DNA from 4 places in the Bradyrhizobium sp. AZCC 1588 genome. Region 4 is predicted to be linked to each of the others. Evidence: predicted binding sites of a transcription regulator. Region 4 holds the regulator's gene; each other region holds the start of a gene.
What was found. Region 4 encodes LexA, which represses DNA repair genes until DNA is damaged. Its sites were predicted from a motif close to TGTTCNNNNTGTGTTCNG; they were not measured.
Positions count from the first base shown of each region.

Region 1: a site for LexA is predicted at 2,878-2,895, ahead of V1277_RS30705 (single-stranded DNA-binding protein). Genes of this name have one in related genera too.
Region 2: a site for LexA is predicted at 2,612-2,629, ahead of V1277_RS16655 (helicase-related protein). Genes of this name have one in related genera too.
Region 3: a site for LexA is predicted at 2,768-2,785, ahead of V1277_RS24580 (ImuA family protein). Genes of this name have one in related genera too.

Region 1 covers NZ_JAZHSC010000001.1:6,592,976-6,597,609, reverse strand. The annotation lists gene gyrA (DNA gyrase subunit A) at 1-1,621, opposite strand, end outside; partial or broken gene V1277_RS35110 (DUF2306 domain-containing protein) at 1,825-1,947, opposite strand; gene V1277_RS30705 (single-stranded DNA-binding protein) at 2,187-2,675, opposite strand; gene V1277_RS30700 (outer membrane protein) at 3,182-3,931, shown strand; gene V1277_RS30695 (outer membrane protein) at 4,299-4,634, shown strand, end outside.
Region 2 covers NZ_JAZHSC010000001.1:3,561,495-3,566,128, reverse strand. The annotation lists gene V1277_RS16655 (helicase-related protein) at 1-2,396, opposite strand, end outside; gene V1277_RS16650 (DUF3108 domain-containing protein) at 3,169-3,972, opposite strand; gene rpmB (50S ribosomal protein L28) at 4,413-4,634, shown strand, end outside.
Region 3 covers NZ_JAZHSC010000001.1:5,282,420-5,287,053, forward strand. The annotation lists gene ppk2 (polyphosphate kinase 2) at 1-186, opposite strand, end outside; gene V1277_RS24570 (VOC family protein) at 596-1,066, shown strand; gene V1277_RS24575 (UdgX family uracil-DNA binding protein) at 1,275-2,642, opposite strand; gene V1277_RS24580 (ImuA family protein) at 2,851-3,681, shown strand; gene V1277_RS24585 (Y-family DNA polymerase) at 3,944-4,634, shown strand, end outside.
Region 4 covers NZ_JAZHSC010000001.1:6,485,369-6,490,002, forward strand. The annotation lists gene V1277_RS30185 (ComEC/Rec2 family competence protein) at 1-1,021, shown strand, start outside; gene V1277_RS30190 (hypothetical protein) at 1,029-1,256, opposite strand; gene V1277_RS30195 (hypothetical protein) at 1,343-1,765, opposite strand; gene lexA (transcriptional repressor LexA) at 1,994-2,695, opposite strand; gene V1277_RS30205 (molybdopterin molybdotransferase MoeA) at 2,903-4,114, opposite strand; gene V1277_RS30210 (HAD family hydrolase) at 4,128-4,634, opposite strand, start outside.

The DNA of each region.
Region 1 (4,634 bases), 110 kb from region 4:
CCATGTCCTCGCGCTGGATCAGATCCTCGTCCTCAACCTCGCCTTCCTGCTCGACGATCACGGTTTTCCGCGGAGTGGCGAATTCGCCTTTCACCGCGGCAAGTTCGTCCTTGATGATCGCCTGCACGCGCGCACGCGAACGCAAAATTTCGAGATAGTCGGCAATTTCCACCGCAAGCTTGTCAAGCTCTTCGGAAATCTCCTCGCGGCCGAGCGCGGTCAGGCGCTGCAGGCGCAGCTCGAGAATGGCCCTTGCCTGCTCCAGCGACAGCCGCGCAGTGCCGTCCGGCGCCATCCGATGTCGGGGATCGTCGATCAGCGTGATCATCGCCTCGACATCCTTGGCCGGCCAGTCGCGCGACATCAACGTATCCCGCGCCGTGTTCGGATCGGGCGAGGTTCTGATCACGCGAATGATCTCGTCGATATTCGCAACGGCAATTGCAAGACCGACCAGGATATGGGCGCGATCGCGCGCCTTGTTGAGCAGGAACTTGGTGCGACGGGTGACGACCTGCTCGCGGAACGCGATGAACAGCGTCAGCAGGTCCCTTAGGTTCATCGTCTGCGGACGGCCGTTATCCAGCGCCAGCATATTGGCCGGGAAGTTCGATTGCAGCGGCGTGAAGCGATAGAGCTGATTCAGCACGACATCGGCCATCGCCTCGCGCTTCAACTCGACGACGACACGGAAGCCGTCGCGGTCGGATTCATCGCGCAGGTCGGCGACACCTTCGATCTTCTTTTCTCGCACCAGTTCGGCGATGCGCTCGACCATGGTGGCCTTGTTTATCTGATAGGGAATTTCAGTGACGATGATCGCTTCGCGATCCTTGCGGATGGTGTCGATCGTCACCTTGCCGCGCATCACGATTGACCCGCGGCCGAGGTGGTAGGCCGAACGGATGCCCTGGCGTCCGAGGATAATGCCACCGGTTGGGAAATCCGGGCCGGGAATGATGTTGATGAGATCGTCGATGCTGAGCGCAGGATTGTCGATCAACGCCACGCAGGCGTCGACGACTTCGCCGAGATTGTGCGGCGGGATGTTGGTTGCCATGCCGACGGCGATGCCGCCGGCGCCGTTGACCAGCAGGTTCGGGAACCTCGCCGGCAGTACCGACGGCTCCTTCTCGGAATTGTCGTAGTTCGGCTGGAAATCGACAGTATCCTTGTCGATATCGCCGAGAACTTCTAGCGCCGACCGGGTCAGACGGGCTTCGGTATATCGATAAGCCGCGGGCGGATCGCCATCGACCGAGCCGAAATTGCCCTGGCCGTCGATCAGCGGCACGCGCATGGAAAAATCCTGCGCCATCCGGACCATCGCGTCGTAAATCGACTGGTCGCCGTGCGGATGATACTTACCGATCACGTCACCGACGACGCGCGCTGACTTGACGTACTTTTTGTCGGGCGTGTGCCCCTGCTCGTACATCGAATACAGAATGCGGCGATGCACGGGCTTCAGCCCGTCGCGCGCGTCCGGCAGCGCCCGCGCCACGATCACGCTCATGGCGTAATCGAGGTAGGAGCGTTTCATCTCGTCGAGAATGGAAACGGGGCGAATGTCGGAGTGCTCCGGCGGCTCGCCGGGCTTGTCGTCTTCGTTGTCGGACAAAGGGGAATCCAGTCAGTTCTCAGCTAAGAATCATATAGCGCATCGAGGGTCCGATAACCACCCCGAAGCTGTCGGGAGGAAGCTGTTTTTCCGCTCGTTTTTTCATGGACTTACCGGGATCGGAGACAGCTCTCCCGAACCCTGCCGGAACCGCCATTTCAGGACCTGAAGGCAGTGTCAAAAACGATGTTCCCACGGTCGGCCTAATGGCCAAAAACCACCGCATGCATGATCCGTCCCGGCAGGAAGGTGAACAAGCCGGCGACGACGAGCGCTCCAAGGAAGATCGACACCATCGCTTTGCGGTGACCGCCGACATTGTGCCGGACCAGATCCGGTTGGCGTTCAAGGCTGCAGCAGCTTAAGCGAATTACCTCATGCGAATATTAATAGCATGACGGCTGAGCGAGCCGACCGGGCACTCGGATCGCGACGCGCCTGTAGACAGGATTTCAGCCGGCGGATTCTTGCGGCGGTACATTGGTCGTAAAGCAGGCGTCAACGTCCGTTCCCGCAAGCGAATTTCTTGCTAGCCGAAGACCCTGCTCTCGAACGGAGTAAGGCCCTAGAACGGGATGTCGTCGTCCATATCACTGTTGCGACTGCCCGCCGCGACTGCCCGCCGCGGCGCGGAGCTAGCCGGACCGCTCGAGCCGAAATCACCGGAATCATCGGAGCCGAAGCTGCCGCCCCCGCCGCCACTGCGGCCGTCGAGCATGGTCAGGTTCGAGTTAAAGCCCTGCAGCACGACCTCGGTCGAGTATTTGTCGACGCCGCTCTGATCGGTCCATTTGCGGGTCTGCAACTGGCCCTCGATGTAAACCTTGGCGCCCTTCTTCAGATATTGTTCGGCGACCTTGCAGAGCCCCTCGTTGAAGATCACCACGCGGTGCCACTCGGTCTTTTCCTTGCGCTCGCCGGTGCCTTTGTCGCGCCAGGTCTCCGATGTCGCGATGCTCAGATTGGCGATCGGCCGCCCGTCCTGTGTCCGCCGGATTTCAGGATCCTTGCCGAGGTTGCCGACCAGAATCACTTTGTTCACGCTTCCCGCCATCGCCGCTCTCCACTCGATATCGCCGGCAAAAATCACTGGTCCGGCCCGCTTCCGTGCCGCCCATCTTCAATTCTTGACCTGTCGCTTGTCCGTTTCCGCGTCCGCTCCAGGACATCCGGACCCTATACACCGACAGGCCCCGCTGACTTGGCGATCCCTCGGCAAGTCGCCGGTTATCCACATATAGCATCGCCTACGCGCGCGTTCCAGCTTTGTTCCGCAAACAGCTCACGTCTGCCCGGCTGCGGTCCTGCAATCTATGGGCGAACCCCGGGAACTCACGGGGGAACCGAAAGAGACGAAATGGAACCCGAAAGTTCCCGTCTCGGTTCCAATTATACCAGATAAATCATAAGCTTCGTTCCATAAACTTGGTTGGCGGCTGTTGCATCCGGGACACGCCATTTCCGCGCGAGTCGCGCTATACAATTCTCCAGCGGCGCGGGCGCTCGCGTCACAACAACGCTTCAGGCCTAGCGGGAAGCGGACAAAACTGGGGAAAGATCATGAAGAAGTATCTGTTAGCTACAGTTGCTCTCATTGCGTTCGCTGCACCCGCGGCGGCGGCCGACCTCGCTGCGCGTCCTTACACCAAGGCGCCGCCAGCCCCGATCGCCGCCGTGTACGACTGGAGCGGCTTCTACATCGGCGCCAACGGCGGCTGGGGTACGAGCCAGAAGTGCTGGGACCTCGTGACGGTGGGCGGCGCGTTCATCGCGGACGAGGGTTGCCATGACGCAGACGGCGCCACCGCCGGCGGTCAGATCGGTTATCGCTGGCAGGCCGGCACCTGGGTGTTCGGTCTTGAAGGCCAGGGCAACTGGGCCGACTTCCGGGGCAGCAATGTGAGCCTGATCGATCCGACGCTCCGCAACGAATCGCGCATCGATGCGTTCGGCCTGATCACAGGCCAGATCGGCTACGCCGCCAACAACGTTCTGTTCTATGTCAAAGGTGGTGCGGCCGTTACGGCGGATCGTTTCCGCCAGTTTGATGTTCCCACCGGCGTCCTAGTTGCCGCCACCGGGGATGACACTCGTTGGGGCGCCAGCGTCGGCGCGGGCATCGAATTCGGCTTCGCTCCCAACTGGTCGGCCGGCGTCGAGTACAATCACCTGTTCATGCAGGACCGCACCCACGACTTCGTCACACCGGCCGGCGTCCTCTTCGGCACCGACCGCATCAGCCAGGATGTCGACCTCGTGACCGTTCGCGTCAACTATCGTTGGGGTGGCCCGGTCATCGCGAGGTACTGATCGCAACGCCAGCGCGGAACTACGGAAAGGCCGGCTTCACGCCGGCCTTTTTGTTTGGCTGCTGATACGATCAGGACGTCGACATGGTCACCGCGCGCATCAGCGTAAGTTCGGCGGCCCGGTGATCGCCAAGTACTGATCGTGGACGTTTTCGACCCGACGCTGAAAAGGCCGGCCCCGCGCCGGCCCTTTGTTTTGGTTGTAGCTCGGCACAATTGCTGCCCGCTGCGGTTGTGTCGCCCACGATTTTGACCCACATGTGGTATTCCGGCGACAGCATTTTTCGGGAACTTCGCGCTATATCGCCAAGCAACCTCAAATTGACGGCTGAGGAAAGTTGCGTTGGAGCCGCGAAAGGAAAAAGAAAGTGAAAAAGATTCTACTGACCACCACTGGCCTGATCGCGCTTGGTATGGCGCCCGCGATGGCCGCCGATCTCGCTGCCAGGCCCTACACCAAGGCGCCGCCGATGGCGGTTGCGGTGTACAACTGGAGCGGCTTCTACGCCGGCGTTAACGGCGGCTGGGGATCGAGCCGACAGCGTTGGGACGAGACCACTTTCGGCGTCGCTCCGATGGGCAGCCATGACGCAACCGGCGGCACCGTCGGTGGTCAGATCGGCTACCGCTGGCAGGCCGCCTCGTGGGTGTTCGGCGTGGAAGCGCAGGGCAACTGGGCTGACTTCCATGGCAGCAATGCGATC
Region 2 (4,634 bases), 2.9 Mb from region 4:
CCCGTCAGCGAGGTCATCGCCTGCGTCACCACGAAGCCGCGGCCGTCGAACGCGCCGGCCGGCTTCTCGCCGGGCGACGTTTCACGCCACGCCAAAGCCGGACGAATGAGATCGGCGAGACGCTCCAGGATGTCGACGCGCACCGCACGCTCGCCGCACTGGCGGTAGCCGAGCACGCGATAGGCATCGCGGGCGAGCTGCTTATCGACCGGGAACGAGGTGCGCCCCGAGCTCGCCAGATGCTGCGCGCCTGACAGCGCGGACATATCGACATTGTCCTGCTTCTCGGCCCACAACAGCGAGGCCAGCGCGCGCGCCGCGGGCTTCAGGAGCCCCGGGAAATAGATGTGATAGGCGCCGAAGCGCACGCCGTACTTTCGCAGCGTCGCGCGCGAGGCCTGGTCGAGATCCTTCATCTCGCTCGCGATCTTGCTTCGCTCCAGCACGCCGAGCGCTTCGACGAGCTGGAACGCGATGCCGCGCGCAATACCCGTGATGTCCTCGGCCTTCGACAGCCCGAACAGCGGCCCCAACAGCTTTTCGATATGCGTCTTCAGCCACAGATCGAGCCGCGTTTGCACGGCCTCGCGCGGCGCGCCGGAGAGGCGCTCGTCGGAAATGATGCGGATGCGCGGATGCAGCGCATCGTCGGCGGCAACGAGTTTTGCGACGGCATCGCCGGTCCAGCGGATGGTGCCGTCGGAGGTCAGCACGAACTGATCGTCCGGCGCGGCTGAGAGCTTTTCCGCACGCGCGTTGATCTCGCTCGCCAGCACCTGCTGGGCGGCCGCCTGCAGCGCCTTGGCGTCCGAGCCGGCTTCCGCCGCATCGGGTGCAAAGGTGAATCCATCGAGCCGGCCGATCGCGTGGCCTTCCACAATCACTTCGCCGGTCTTGCCAATTTCCGTATTCAAAACTGAGTTCTCCCGCAGGCGGCGCATCAATACACTGGTCCGCCGGTCAACGAAACGCTCCGTAAGCCGTTCATGCAGCGCATCGGATAATTTATTTTCCACCTCACGGGTGATCCCCTGCCAGTGGTCGGGGTCGGACAGCCAGTCCGGCCGGTTGGCGACGAAGGTCCAGGTGCGGATTTGCGCGATCCGGCCCGACAGCGTGTCGATATCGCCGGTAACGCGGTCGGCCTGGTCGACCTGGGCGGCAAACCATGCGTCGGGTATCCGACCTTTCTTCATCAGGAAAGCATAAAGCGTGGTCACGAGCTCGGCATGGGCAGCCGGCGCGATCTTGCGGTAATCCGGGATCTGGCAGGCGTCCCACAGCCGTTCCACGGCCGCCGCACCGTGGGCCATGTCCCTCACCTCGCCGTCGCGCGCCGCATGATCGAGCACGCGCAGATCTTCAGCAATCGGCGCGCGGGTCAAGGCCTCGTGCCCCGGCGGCAGGGCAAGCGAGACCTGCAGCGCGCCGAGCGAAGAAAAATCCAGCTTCGAATTCCGCCACTGCAGCATTTTGACGCTGTCGAAGGTGTGGTTCTGCAGCGCGTTCACCAGTTCCGGCTCGAACGGTGCACAGCGGCCGGTGGTGCCGAAGGTGCCGTTGCGCGTCGCGCGCCCGGCGCGACCCGCGATCTGCGCGAACTCCGCCGGATTGAGCCGGCGGAACTGATAGCCGTCATACTTGCGGTCGGAGGCAAACGCGACGTGGTCGACGTCGAGATTCAGGCCCATGCCGACGGCGTCGGTGGCGACGAGATAGTCGACGTCGCCGTTCTGGAACATCGCAACCTGTGCGTTTCGTGTACGTGGCGAGAGCGAGCCGAGCACGACGGCCGCGCCGCCATGCTGGCGGCGGATCAATTCGGCGATGGCGTAGACTTCATCGGCCGAGAACGCGACGATCGCGGTGCGCCGCGGCTGGCGCGTGATCTTGCGGTCGCCGGCGAATTCGAGCTGCGAGAGCCTGGGACGCGTGACGATCGAGGCGCCCGGCAGCAGCCGCTCGATGATCGGCCGCATGGTGGCGGCCCCTAACAGCAGCGTCTCGTCGCGGCCGCGGCGATGCAGGATGCGGTCGGTGAAGACATGCCCGCGCTCGAGATCAGCCGCGATCTGGATTTCGTCGACGGCGAGGAACGAGACGTCGAGATCGCGCGGCATCGCCTCGACGGTGGAGACCCAGTAGCGCGGGTTCTTTGGCTTGATCTTCTCTTCACCGGTGACGAGTGCAACCGCCTCGGTCCCGGCGCGAGCCGCGATCTTGTTGTAGACCTCGCGCGCCAGCAGCCGCAGCGGCAGCCCGATCACGCCCGACGAATGCCCCAGCATCCGCTCGATGGCGAGATGCGTCTTGCCGGTATTGGTCGGCCCGAGGACAGCGGTAACGCCCGCGCCGGGCGCGCGATCAGTCGCGAACGTGGAAGGAGAGAAAGCCATTCTGTGCAGGTGTTTTCTTATTTAGGTGCGAGCGCCCAACCCGTCATTGCGAGCGAAGCGAAGCAATCCATAGCGCCACACGTGTGGAGGTATGGATTGCTTCGTCGCTTCGCTCCTCGCAATGACGGAAAAACGCGGAGTTTCTCTTTCGTTTGGCACCAACTGCGCCGATTCTGTTTCACTTTGCGACGGTGATGCGGTCGCGGCTTAAGCTTTGGAACGAGTCTGGAACGAATCGCGTCCGAATCGCTGACTCCTCCCGAGACCCGATACGTTCACCGCAACATCTCGCGCTGAAGCGCTCGGGGCGGCACTAGATCAAGTTTACAGCGGCTCCACAAGCGACGGTTTCGGGACTAATTTCTTAAAAAGATCGAGGCGACGGAGTCGAATCAGAAGCGGGGAAGAGTCAACATGATTCATGCTGCTACTCCTGTCCGTTCACTTGCACCGGTGCCACCACGAGCGAAGCTATGTTCCCTCCCCCCTTGCGGGGGAGGGTTAGGGAGAGGGGTGGCGGCAACGGCGGTGCTCGTGGAGAGAACCCCTCTCCCCGACCCTCCCCCGCAAGGGGGGAGGGAGCGATAGAGTCGTCGTCCCTCACTTTAGTAGCGGCACTACCCGCCGATCCCGTCGTCCCTGCGAAACGCAGGGACCCAGAACCACAGGCGCTCATTGGTTGGCGCCGGCTGCAACTCCGAGTCCCTCAATCAACACGGCCGCGGCGTATGGGTCCCTGCGTTTCGCAGGGACGACGGCAAAACTATGGGCCTCAATTCGTCTTCGCCACCCGTGGCGGCATTGCTGATGTCACGAACGACGTCGCTTCCAGCATCGCCAGGCCAAACGGCGTCGGGATCGTCATGCGGAAGGGAACCAGGACGCGCGTCCCCGCAATCGGCACAAAGGTGATCTCGATCCGCCGTTCGTTCGCGAGATATTTGATCACGGGGCGATCGGGGATGTAGCCCGCGACGGGGTTAAAATAGATCGCGCAGACCAGCGCCGGCCCGTGATAGCCCTTTTCGGCTTTGACCGTTTCCATGCGCTTGTAATCGAGCTTGAGATCGTAGCGCATGCGTCCGTCGAAAATCCCGGCTCCGGTGCGGCAGGAATCCGGCGCCAGCACTTCGCCATTGCCGGGCACGCGCAGCAGTGAGCCCGTCATGGGATCGAGCACGCTTTTGCGGTGCGCGTCGGTGACGGGAATGCGGCCGGGATCGACCGGCGGCGCCGGGTCGATCGAAAATTCCTTCACGCCGCCATTGGCCAGCGAAATCCGGATGGTCTCGGACTTCTTCTGCGTGGTGGTGGTCGCGGTATAGGCGTTCGCCACCAGCGCGCCGTTCACGATGCGGCCCTGGCTGGCGCCGGAACCGGTGCCGCCGGAAAACGCCTTCAACAGCCCGGCCGTGCCGCCTTGCGCCGAGGCCGAAAACACATCGTCGCCGATTTCGATGGTCCAGCTTCCCTTGCCGACGGGGATGCCCGCCAGCGTCGCCTCATAATGCGCATCCAGCCGCCCCTGCGCGCTCGCGGCCTGCGGCGCGAGCGCTGCCCACGCGGCGGCGCACAGGCCGACAACGAGGCCGAGCCTGGCGGAGAGAGGTTGGCGCGAAACGGCGCATCTGGCAGTCACGAATGAATAATCCCGGGATCGGCGCGATTGGGTGTTCATTTAGGCAAAAATATCCGGCAAACAACGCGTGTTTTCGCGAAAACCACGCCCTTTAAAGGACCTTTCATCACCGCCCGCCGCTCGCGGGGAAGGCCAAGGTCTTTCGTGCTAAACCCATGATGTCGGCCGGGATTACGCCCTTTATATGATTGGCTTAAGTGGCTGGAACCCCTTACAAACCCGCGTATTCAGCGGTCGGGACCAACCCAAGAACCTTGACCCCGTGGCCGTCTCCCCCTATACGTCCGCGGTTCCTGGAAATGGACGCGATTTTGGACCCCCGCGGCGCCCGCGAGAAGCGGCTTGGCCCTGGCGGGGATGGAAGAGGATTTTTCGGAATGTCCCGGCGCTGCGAACTGACGGCCAAGGGCCCCCAGGTGGGCCACAAGGTGAGCCACTCCAACATCAAGACCAAGCGGCGCTTCCTGCCGAACCTGGCCAACGTCACCTTCATCTCGGACGCGCTCGGCCGCAACGTGCGCCTGCGCGTCTCGACCAATGCGCTCAAGAGCGTCGACCACAATGGCGGCCTCGATGCCTACCTCCTCAAGGCCAAGGCC
Region 3 (4,634 bases), 1.2 Mb from region 4:
TAATTCCTTGAAGTACACGCGCCGATCGATCGTCTCTTCTGCCGTATGGTCGGCAAATTCATTGGTCAGCGCATCGAGGCGATCGTCATCGATCTCAAGTTCCAGTTCCTCATCGAAACTGTCCAGCATTTCCTCCCGAATCGGGTCGTGGATCAGCTTGGTGCCCTTCGGGGGCTTCTTGGTCATGGCGGGCTCCGGCTGCAGAGCTGTTGGGTTCGCGTGACGTGTGAACGTCGATGCCCTGCCGTATCATCCGTCAGGTACTTTGCTGAAAGCAGGAGGCCGCAGTTTGGTTCCGGTCTCCCGCTATCCGTCGGGGGGCCTGCCCCGACCGCATCGCCGATGGCGTCAGAACAGGTTCGAGAGCAGTACGTGGAGGCTCGCCGACAGGCAGATCGCGGCCGGCAGGGTAGCACCCAGTTGGGCTATCCCGGGCCGCGTACGGCCAGGGATGCGCGCTGTCCAGGCCACAGGTGGTTCAAGGAAATTCCACAATATTTTTGATCGCCCCTGTCGGAACGCCGCCTCCTCCATCCGTCCTTGTCACAGGAGCGGCCGTGCGCCGGGTACTAGCTGATGGAGAAAGGCAGCGTCGATGAAGGTCACACAGCATCTCTGGTTCGAGAAGGACATGGAAGCCGCGATCGGCTTCTACACCTCGCTGATCCGCGGCTCGTCAGTCCAGCGGGTCTCGTCGCTGTCTGCCGAGAGCCCGAGCGGCCCGCCCGGCAGCGTCAAGATCGCGGCCTTTACCCTGGGCGACCAGCGCTACATGGCGATCGAGGCGGGGCCCCTCGACCCGTTCAACCACAGTTTTTCGATTATGGTCGAATGCGACACGCAGGCCGAGATCGACCGCTTGTGGGACGCCCTGAGGGAAGGCGGCAAGATCGAGCAATGCGGCTGGCTGCAGGACCGCTGGGGCCTCTCCTGGCAGATCGCGCCCAAACGGCTCGGCGAATTGATGAACGATCCCGATCCCGCAAAAGCCAAGCGCGTTGCCGAGGCAATGCTGAAGATGGTCAAGTTCGATATTGCAGAACTGGAGGCCGTGGCGAGAGGCTAGCAAGTGGGTCGCGCGCTGCACGGCGCCGGGGCTGGAGGTAGGGAACCGCGCAGCGCGTCGACCATGTGGGAGCATCATAGCGTGAGCAGACGTCCCACATTCCCTTGAGAATGCGATTGTGTCACCTATCAATTAATAGTTGCAGGCGGGATTGTCAATTTTTCCCGTTATATTTCACCAGAAATTGCGGCTATCGGATTGGCGGAATTCAGGCCGCATGTGCCGATTTTCGCAGCACGTCGGCGGCGATTTTGAGGTCGTGGACGAAGCGCCGGTATTCGCGCGCCTTGGCATCAGCGTCCGGCAATCGCAGCAGATAGGACGGGTGCACCGTCACCAGCGCCCGGGTGCCGTCGTCGAGGTCGATCGCGCGGCCGCGGTTCTTGTTGATCGGCGTAATTTTCCCGAACACGCTTTGCGCTGCGGTTGCGCCCATCGCCACCACCAGGTCGGGCTTGATCGCGGCCAGCTCGCGCTCGTACCACTGCCGGCAGGCCTTGATCTCCGGGGTGTTCGGCTTCTGGTGCAGGCGGATCTTTCCGCGCGGCACGAACTTGAAATGCTTCACCGCATTGGTGACGTAGACCGTGCGGCGGTCGATGCCGGCTTCTTCCAGCGCGCGGTCGAGCATTTGCCCCGCGGGCCCGACGAACGGCTTTCCGGCGAGGTCTTCCTTGTCGCCGGGCTGCTCGCCGACCAGCATGATCCGCGCGGTTTGCCGGCCTTCGCCGAACACGGTCTGGGTGGCATTCTTGTAGAGATGACAGGCGCGGCAATCGGCGGCTTCTTCGCGCAGCGTCTCGAGATCATCGGCGTGTTTGCGGGGCATATCGCTTGCCTTGTCGCTTGCCAGGGGTTTAATCGATGAAGCCTCCGGCAGGTTCCGCCCGTAATTCCGGGACATCTCCTTTTGCATGGTCTGCACTTTCAGACGGGCGGGATTGAAAATGCTGGCGTAGTAGCGTCGCCAGGTTTCCTCCAGCCGGTCCGCGCTAGGGGCTTCGCTTCTGCTGACGCCCGGCGTGAACGAGATGACGTGGCCGTCCCAATGCGCGCAGAGATCAGGCGTCAGGATCGACCAGGGCATGTCGGCGAAACGGCGCGCGAAGAACGGGGCGGCCAGTTCGACGATGTGATGCTCCGGCTCGAACCAGGCGACGAAGTGCGATTTCTGCTCGCGGCCTATTTCGCGGAAGCGGACAAGGACATGCATCCTGTGCTCGTCGCCGCGCACGGCCTTGGCCATCGCGGTGATCTCAGCCACGTCAGGATCGGTCGCGAGTTCAAGCAGATCGTGATGCGTCCGCAACCGCCACAGCAGGCGATAGAGCAGGGCGAGGCGCTCGGGGCTGCGGTGCAGGATCGCAACCTCCGCCAGTTCGACGAATCTGGCCGGCACGTTGAAGGTGCCCTGTGGCGGGTCGAGCGGCGGCGCGGTCGGCGCGAATAGTTCGGGCGCATCATCAGCCACGCGCCAGCTCACGTCGGACGGTTTCACGTCATTCAGCGCCAGCGCGCGGGCCGCTTTACGCCAGCCGTCGAAATCAGTTTCGCTATCGAGGGTGATGTGGTGCATGTGCTTACTCCACACTCTCCGCCGGCATCCCCGTTGTCGTAGAGGCCACGAATCCCTTTGATTCCGCTCATGAATCGCCAAAGCGTCGATCTCGATTGACTCTGCCGGCGCTGTTAGCTTTATATTAGAACATATCATGAACAAATGAACCAGCCGCGCGTTCACTCGGGAAGAAGCGGTAAAGGCCAATTTTCTGAAGGAACGGCGGATGAGCACCGCACGCACAAGCACGCTTGCGAGTTTGCGCGGAAGCATCGAGCGCCTGGAGGCGCATGGCGATGCGCATGACCTCAACAAGATTACGCTTGGCCATAAGGCGGCGGATGCTGTGCTGCACGGCGGGCTTGCGCTCGCGGCGGTGCATGAAGTGTTCGCCGAGGGACACCAGAGCGCGACCGCAACCGGCTTCATCGCAGGGCTGGCGGGAAGGGTGTCGCCGCGCCGGCCGCTGGTCTGGGTACGGCAGGATTTTTCGGAAATTGAATCGGGCGCGCTGTCGATGAGCGGGCTCGCCGAACTCGGGCTCGATCCGCGATTGCTCGTCACCGTGCGCGCGACTGACACCGACGCCGCGCTACGGACCGCCGCCGATGCGCTGGCCTGCGATGCGCTCGGCGCCGTCGTGCTGGAAGTCTGGGGGCAGGCGCGTCAGCTCGATCTCGTCGCCAGCCGCAAGCTTACGCTGGCCGCAGCAGCCTCCGGCGTCACCGCATTGCTGCTGCGGGTAGCGGCGGAGCCGCGCCCCTCGACCGCGGAGACAAGATGGATCGTGCGCGCGGCGCATTCGCCGCCGGGCGCGCCTTTAATGCCTGCGGCGCCTCCAAAGCCTGCGGCGCCTTGGAGCGCCTGGGGCGCGCCGGTGTTCGACGCGCAGCTCGTTCGTAACCGTCATGGCCCGGTCGGCCGCTGGATCATGGAATGGAATTGTGATGAGTGCCTATTCAGTGAACCGTCGGCGTATCCTCAGCCTCTGGCTGCCACGCCTGCCCATCGACCGCATCAAGCGCAAGCTTTCGCCGGCCAGCGCCGCGCAAGCTGAAAATTGCCAAGCGGTTTCAAGCGAAATCTCTAACCACACGAACAGTGGGCTCCCTCCCCCCTTGCGGGGGAGGGCGGGGGAGAGGGGTGGCGGCAACGGCAGTGCTCGTGGCTTACCCCTCTCCCTAACCCTCCCCCGCAAGGGGGGAGGGAACGACAGCGGTGCGCAGGCTGACACCTCTCACCACACGACCGGTGCGCTCCCTCTCCCGCTTGCGGGGGAGGGTTGGGGTGGGGGTCTCGCCGCGAGTGACACTCTCGGGATGAAGCAAACCTTTCCCTCCGTCGTCGTCGCCAAGCAGCACAATGCCATCCTGATCCACTCTCTCGACGAGGCCGCTGTCCAGGCCGGCCTCTCGATCGGCCTGCCGCTCGCCAATGCGCGCGCGATCTGCCCCGAGCTGACGGTGTTCGACGCGGACGAGGTCGCCGATCGCAAGACGCTCGAAGACATCGCCGACTGGTGCGACCGCTTCACTCCATTGGTGGCGCTCGATCCGCCGTACGGCTTGTTCCTCGACATCACCGGCTGCGCCCATCTGTTCGGCGGCGAGCGTGCGCTGCTGCAGATCGTGACCGGTGCGCTGAGCCGCCGCGGCTTTGCCGTCAGCGCCGCGATCGCCTCCACCGCGATCTGCGCCCGCACGCTGACGCGCCAGACTTCCGGAAAGATCGTTGCCGAGGGCGAGGAGGCGGAGGCCGTCAGTCCGTTGCCGGTATCTGCGCTCGGCGCCGGTGATGCCATCACCGCCGGCCTGCGCCGCGCCGGCTTGAAGACCATCGGCGACGTCGCCTCGCGCGCGCCGCACGAAATCACGGCGCGGTTCGGTGCGCCCTTCACGACGCTGTTGCAGCAGGCACTCGGGCAGGGCGATGCGCCGATCAGCCCGCGCAAACTGCCGCCGGATTACATCGTCGAGAAACGCTTTCCCGAGCCGGTCGCCACCGACACCG
Region 4 (4,634 bases):
GCGCCTGTTGGCGACGGCGGATCATACCGCAACGGCGCGCGTGGCGCTGTGGGGCGGCCGCGAAGTCACCATGCTGTTGCTGGCCTCGTTGGTAGCGGGGCTTGCGACCATGCCTTACGCGGCCTTTCACTTTCACCGGGTCACGCCTTACGGCGTGCTCGCCAACCTCGCGGCGATGCCGGTGGTCTCCGCGCTGGTGATGCCGGCAGGCCTGCTCGGCCTCGTCGCGATGCCGTTCGGCTTCGATCGACTGTTCTGGGCGATCATGGGCCTCGGCATCGACTGGATGATTGCGGTGACGCAATGGGTCGCGGCGTTACCCGGCGCGGTCGGCCGGGTGCCGGCCTTCGGCATCGGCCCGCTGATTGCGGCGAGCCTCGGCATCATCCTGCTCGGCCTGTTGCGCACGCCGCTGCGCTGGTCGGGTGCGGCGCTGGTACTATCAGCGGCGCTGTGGGCTGCGAGGGTGCCGCAGCCGGATATCCTGATTTCCGCCGACGGACGCCATGTCGGGGTGCGCGGCCAGGATGGCCGGCTACATTTGATGCACGCGGCCAAGGGGTCTCGGGACGTCTTTCTTTTGAAGGAGTGGCTGGCGGCGGATGCGGACGCGCGAACCGCGGCCGACGCCTCGCTCACGTCAGGTGTCTCATGCGACGATCTTGGCTGCGTGGTGCAATCCGCCGGCGGCGCCCTGATCGCGCAGGCGCTCAGACCCGAGGCGTTTTCGGACGATTGCGAGCGCGCAGCAATCATTGTGACGCTGCGGCAGGCCCCGCCGGCATGCGGTGCTTCCGTCATCGGCGCCGAACGACTGCGGCGGCAGGGCGCGATGACGTTGCGGCGCAGCCGGGAGGGATTTGCCGTCGAGGCGGTCAAGCCGAGGGGCATCGACCGCCCGTGGTCGCCGGCCATAGCCGACGAGAGCGAGGCCGACACCACGGTGCTTGCGCCGCGCGTCGTGCCACCGCGCAGCGTCGATGCCACGCCGGCCGAGGCAGACCTTCAGGCGGAGGAGTAGACGGTCTTCAGTGCTCGTCGACCGTGGGCTTGGCTGGTATTTCGAACGCGCCGAGATGGAATTCCTCGGGCGCGTCGGGCGCCGACGGCAGAGCGACCAGGGTGAACGATGCGTCGGGGAATTGCCGCCAGATTGCGAGATCTTCGGCCGTGATGGTGAGCCAGCCGTACCTGAACATGTACCGCCCGGGCTCAGTGACGCGCCCGGCTTTTTGCCACGTAACCTTGTTGACCACCGACTGCCCCCTGCGGTGCCGAGTTCTGAAAAATGTACCACCACGATCCGCCGGCCTGGACCGGCGGATCGTATTCGCGTGGGCGTTTATCCGGTCACGATCGATTCGGCCGGAGGCGCTTCCGTCACCTTCGGCGCGCGTTCGCCACCGGTCTGGACCACCGGCAATTGCAGCACGGTCGCGCGCTGGCCTTCGCAAAGCTGCGTCACCAGCACATGGCTTCCGTCGGGAAATTCGATCGCGTCATGGTGACGGTCGGATATATGGGGGTCGATTTGATTGAACTTGCCGACCCGCCAGTCGGTGGTTCGAGTCCAGATCCACCGGTTGTCGTATTTGACGTCCTCAGCGAACGCCAGTTCGGTGCCGGGAAGCATGCAGACCGCCACTGCAGGCTCGCGTTCCGACGCAAAGCCGCGGGTCGATGTACCGCGGAATGTCGTCGTGATCAGCGTCTCGCCGACCTCGGCAGGCCGCGTAGCCACAGCATGCAGGCTATAGTCACACATCGGATGGCTCCCTCGTTTGAGATAGCTGACCCGTGTCTAGAAGGAGGCACAGGCCTCTATCAGAGTGGACATGGCGCAGAGCCTTTTCTCTGTTCTGGGCAATTCTGCGACTGGCGCACTGCGCCACATTCACAAACGCGCTAACGTGCCTTAGTTCCACACGTGCAACAAAAAACCCCGGCCACGGGCCGGGGCTCTTTTCCGTCACGGCCCGGACGGCATAATGGGTCAGTATTTGCGGTACAGCCCGATCAGCTTGCCCTGAATCCGGACCCGGTTCGGCGGCAGGATGCGGACTTCATAAGCGGTGTTGGCAGGCTCGAGCGCAATCGAGGCGCCGCGGCGGCGGAAGCGCTTCAGCGTCGCTTCCTCCTCGTCGATCAGCGCCACGACGATGTCGCCGGTGTCGGCGGTTTCGTTGCGTTGGATCAGCGCCATGTCGCCGTCGAGAATGCCGGCGTCCACCATGGAATCGCCGCGCACTTCGAGCGCGTAATGTTCACCGGAGCCGAGCATGTCAGGCGGTACGCTGATGGTGTGGCTGCGGGTCTGCAGCGCCTCGATCGGCGTACCGGCGGCAATCCGGCCCATGACAGGCACGGCGACCGGGCGATTGCCGTCGTCCTCGGCGGCCGGCGCGCTCACCGTGCGCTTGCCGAGCGTGCCCTCGATAACGCTCGGCGTGAAGCCGCGGCGGCTGTTGGCGGCGGCTGCGAGCTCAGGCAGCTTGATGACTTCGATGGCGCGGGCGCGGTTGGGCAGGCGACGGATGAAGCCGCGCTCCTCCAATGCCGTGATGAGGCGGTGGATTCCGGATTTCGAGCGCAGATCGAGCGCGTCCTTCATCTCGTCGAAGGAGGGCGGCACGCCGGCCTCTTTCAGCCGTTCATTGATGAAACGCAGAAGTTCGTACTGTTTGCGCGTAAGCATCGCGAGCAATCCCCCGGTTGGCGTCGTCTCGTTCCGAATCTTCAGAGCCCAGATCGTGGAGTCCCCAAACTCTCAATCAAAGACACTAGCAGTCGAAACAAATCATGAACGGACACTATATGTTCGATATGTGTTCCGCAACCACTTAATTTCAGGTGAACGCATTGCGGTTCCGGCCCAAAGTGCTGTCGGAGCGCGGTTCAGGCGTCATTCCGGCAGCCGGAGCAGCTCGCAAGGCGAGCCCTTTGCGGCAGCCGGCGCGAACGGCGGACGTATCACAAGTGCCCGTGCCGCAGCGAGATTCCCTGATAGCGACGAGTCCTGATGGTTCACCGGCACGGCGACCAGCGTGCCGTCGTCGCGCGTTTCGAGGTAGGCGCGAAGATAGTCTTCGCGCTGGTCGTTGGCGGCGAGATCGCGGCCGAGCAGGGCGCTTTCGCGCGGGTGATGGATGGTATCGCGGCCCGATAGAGCGCGAATCAGCGGCACCAGGAACAGGAAGCCGCAGACATAGGAGGAAACGGGATTGCCGGGCAGGCCGATCACCCGCATCGCCTCCAGCCTGCCATGCATCATCGGCTTGCCCGGCCGCATCGCGATCCGCCAGAACGCGATGGCGACGGCCTCGGCCTCCAGCGACCGCTTGACGAGGTCGTGGTCGCCGACCGAAGCGCCGCCCATGGTGATCAGGATGTCGGCATCGGCCTTGCGGGCACGGCGGATGCCTTCCGTGGTCGCGGCGACGGTGTCGGCGGCGATTCCGAGGTCAATGATTTCTGCCCCTTCGGCTCGCGCCAGCGCCCGCAAGCTGTAGCCGTTGGAATAGACGATCTGGCCGGGGCTGGGGCTTGCGCCCGGCATCACCAGTTCGTCGCCGGTCGCCAGCATCGCAACTTTCGGGCGACGGTGCACTGCAAGCTCCGGGTAGTTCATGCCGGCGGCGAGTGAGAGGTCGCGGTCGGTGAGGCGGCGCCCGCGTTTGAGGAGGACGTCGCCTTCGCGGAAATCAACGCCCGCGGCGCGGATATGCCGCCCCGGAACGGCAGCTTCCGTGATGGTGATATGATCGCCTTCGACGCCAGTGTCTTCCTGGATGATGACGGCGTCGGCGCCATCGGGGATCACGCCGCCGGTAAAGATCCGCACCGCCTCGCCCGGGCCGACCTTCCGCTCGAACGGACGGCCGGCGGCGACCTCGCCGATCACCTTCAGCCGTGCGCTGACATCGGCGGCGTCAGCCGCGCGCACCGCATAGCCGTCCATCGCCGACATCGCCTGCGGCGGCTGTGTCCGCCGCGCGGCGACGTCGCGTGCGAGAATGCGGTGATACGCGTCATCGAGCGCCGCCATTTCTTCGGGCAGCGCCTCTGCACCGGCAAGAATCGCGGCAAGCGCATCGGCAACCGGCATCAACGCCACGGGCAGACCTCCTTCAAATTCCAAGTGCGGTCAGTGCCCTCGCCACGTCATCCGTCGATGTCACGTGGATGGCAGAAAGGCCGCGCGCCCGCGCACCTTCGATATTGGCAGCCGAGTCGTCGAAGAACAGGATCCGCGACGCCGGCACGCCGATCGCTTTTACCACATGATCATAGGCTTCGGCGTCGGGTTTGCGCAAACCGATGCTGGAGGACAGGAATATCTCGCGGAAATGGCCGAGCACATCCGCATAGGCCTGCGAAAAATGCGTGACATGGGCCGGATTGGTGTTGGAAAAAGCATAGAGCGGCAGGCGTTTTGCTGCACGCGCCAGGAGCGGCGAAATTCCGGGCATCTCGCCGGTGAAGATCGCGTTCCAGCCTTCCAGGAACTGCGCGTCGGTGATGCCGATGCCGAGCGACTGGCGCAGGCCCGCAAAGAACGCCGCATCGTCGATCCGGCCGGTCTCGTGGTGCTTGAAACTGTCGTCCATCACAAAGCGTCCGGCGAGATCGGCAGG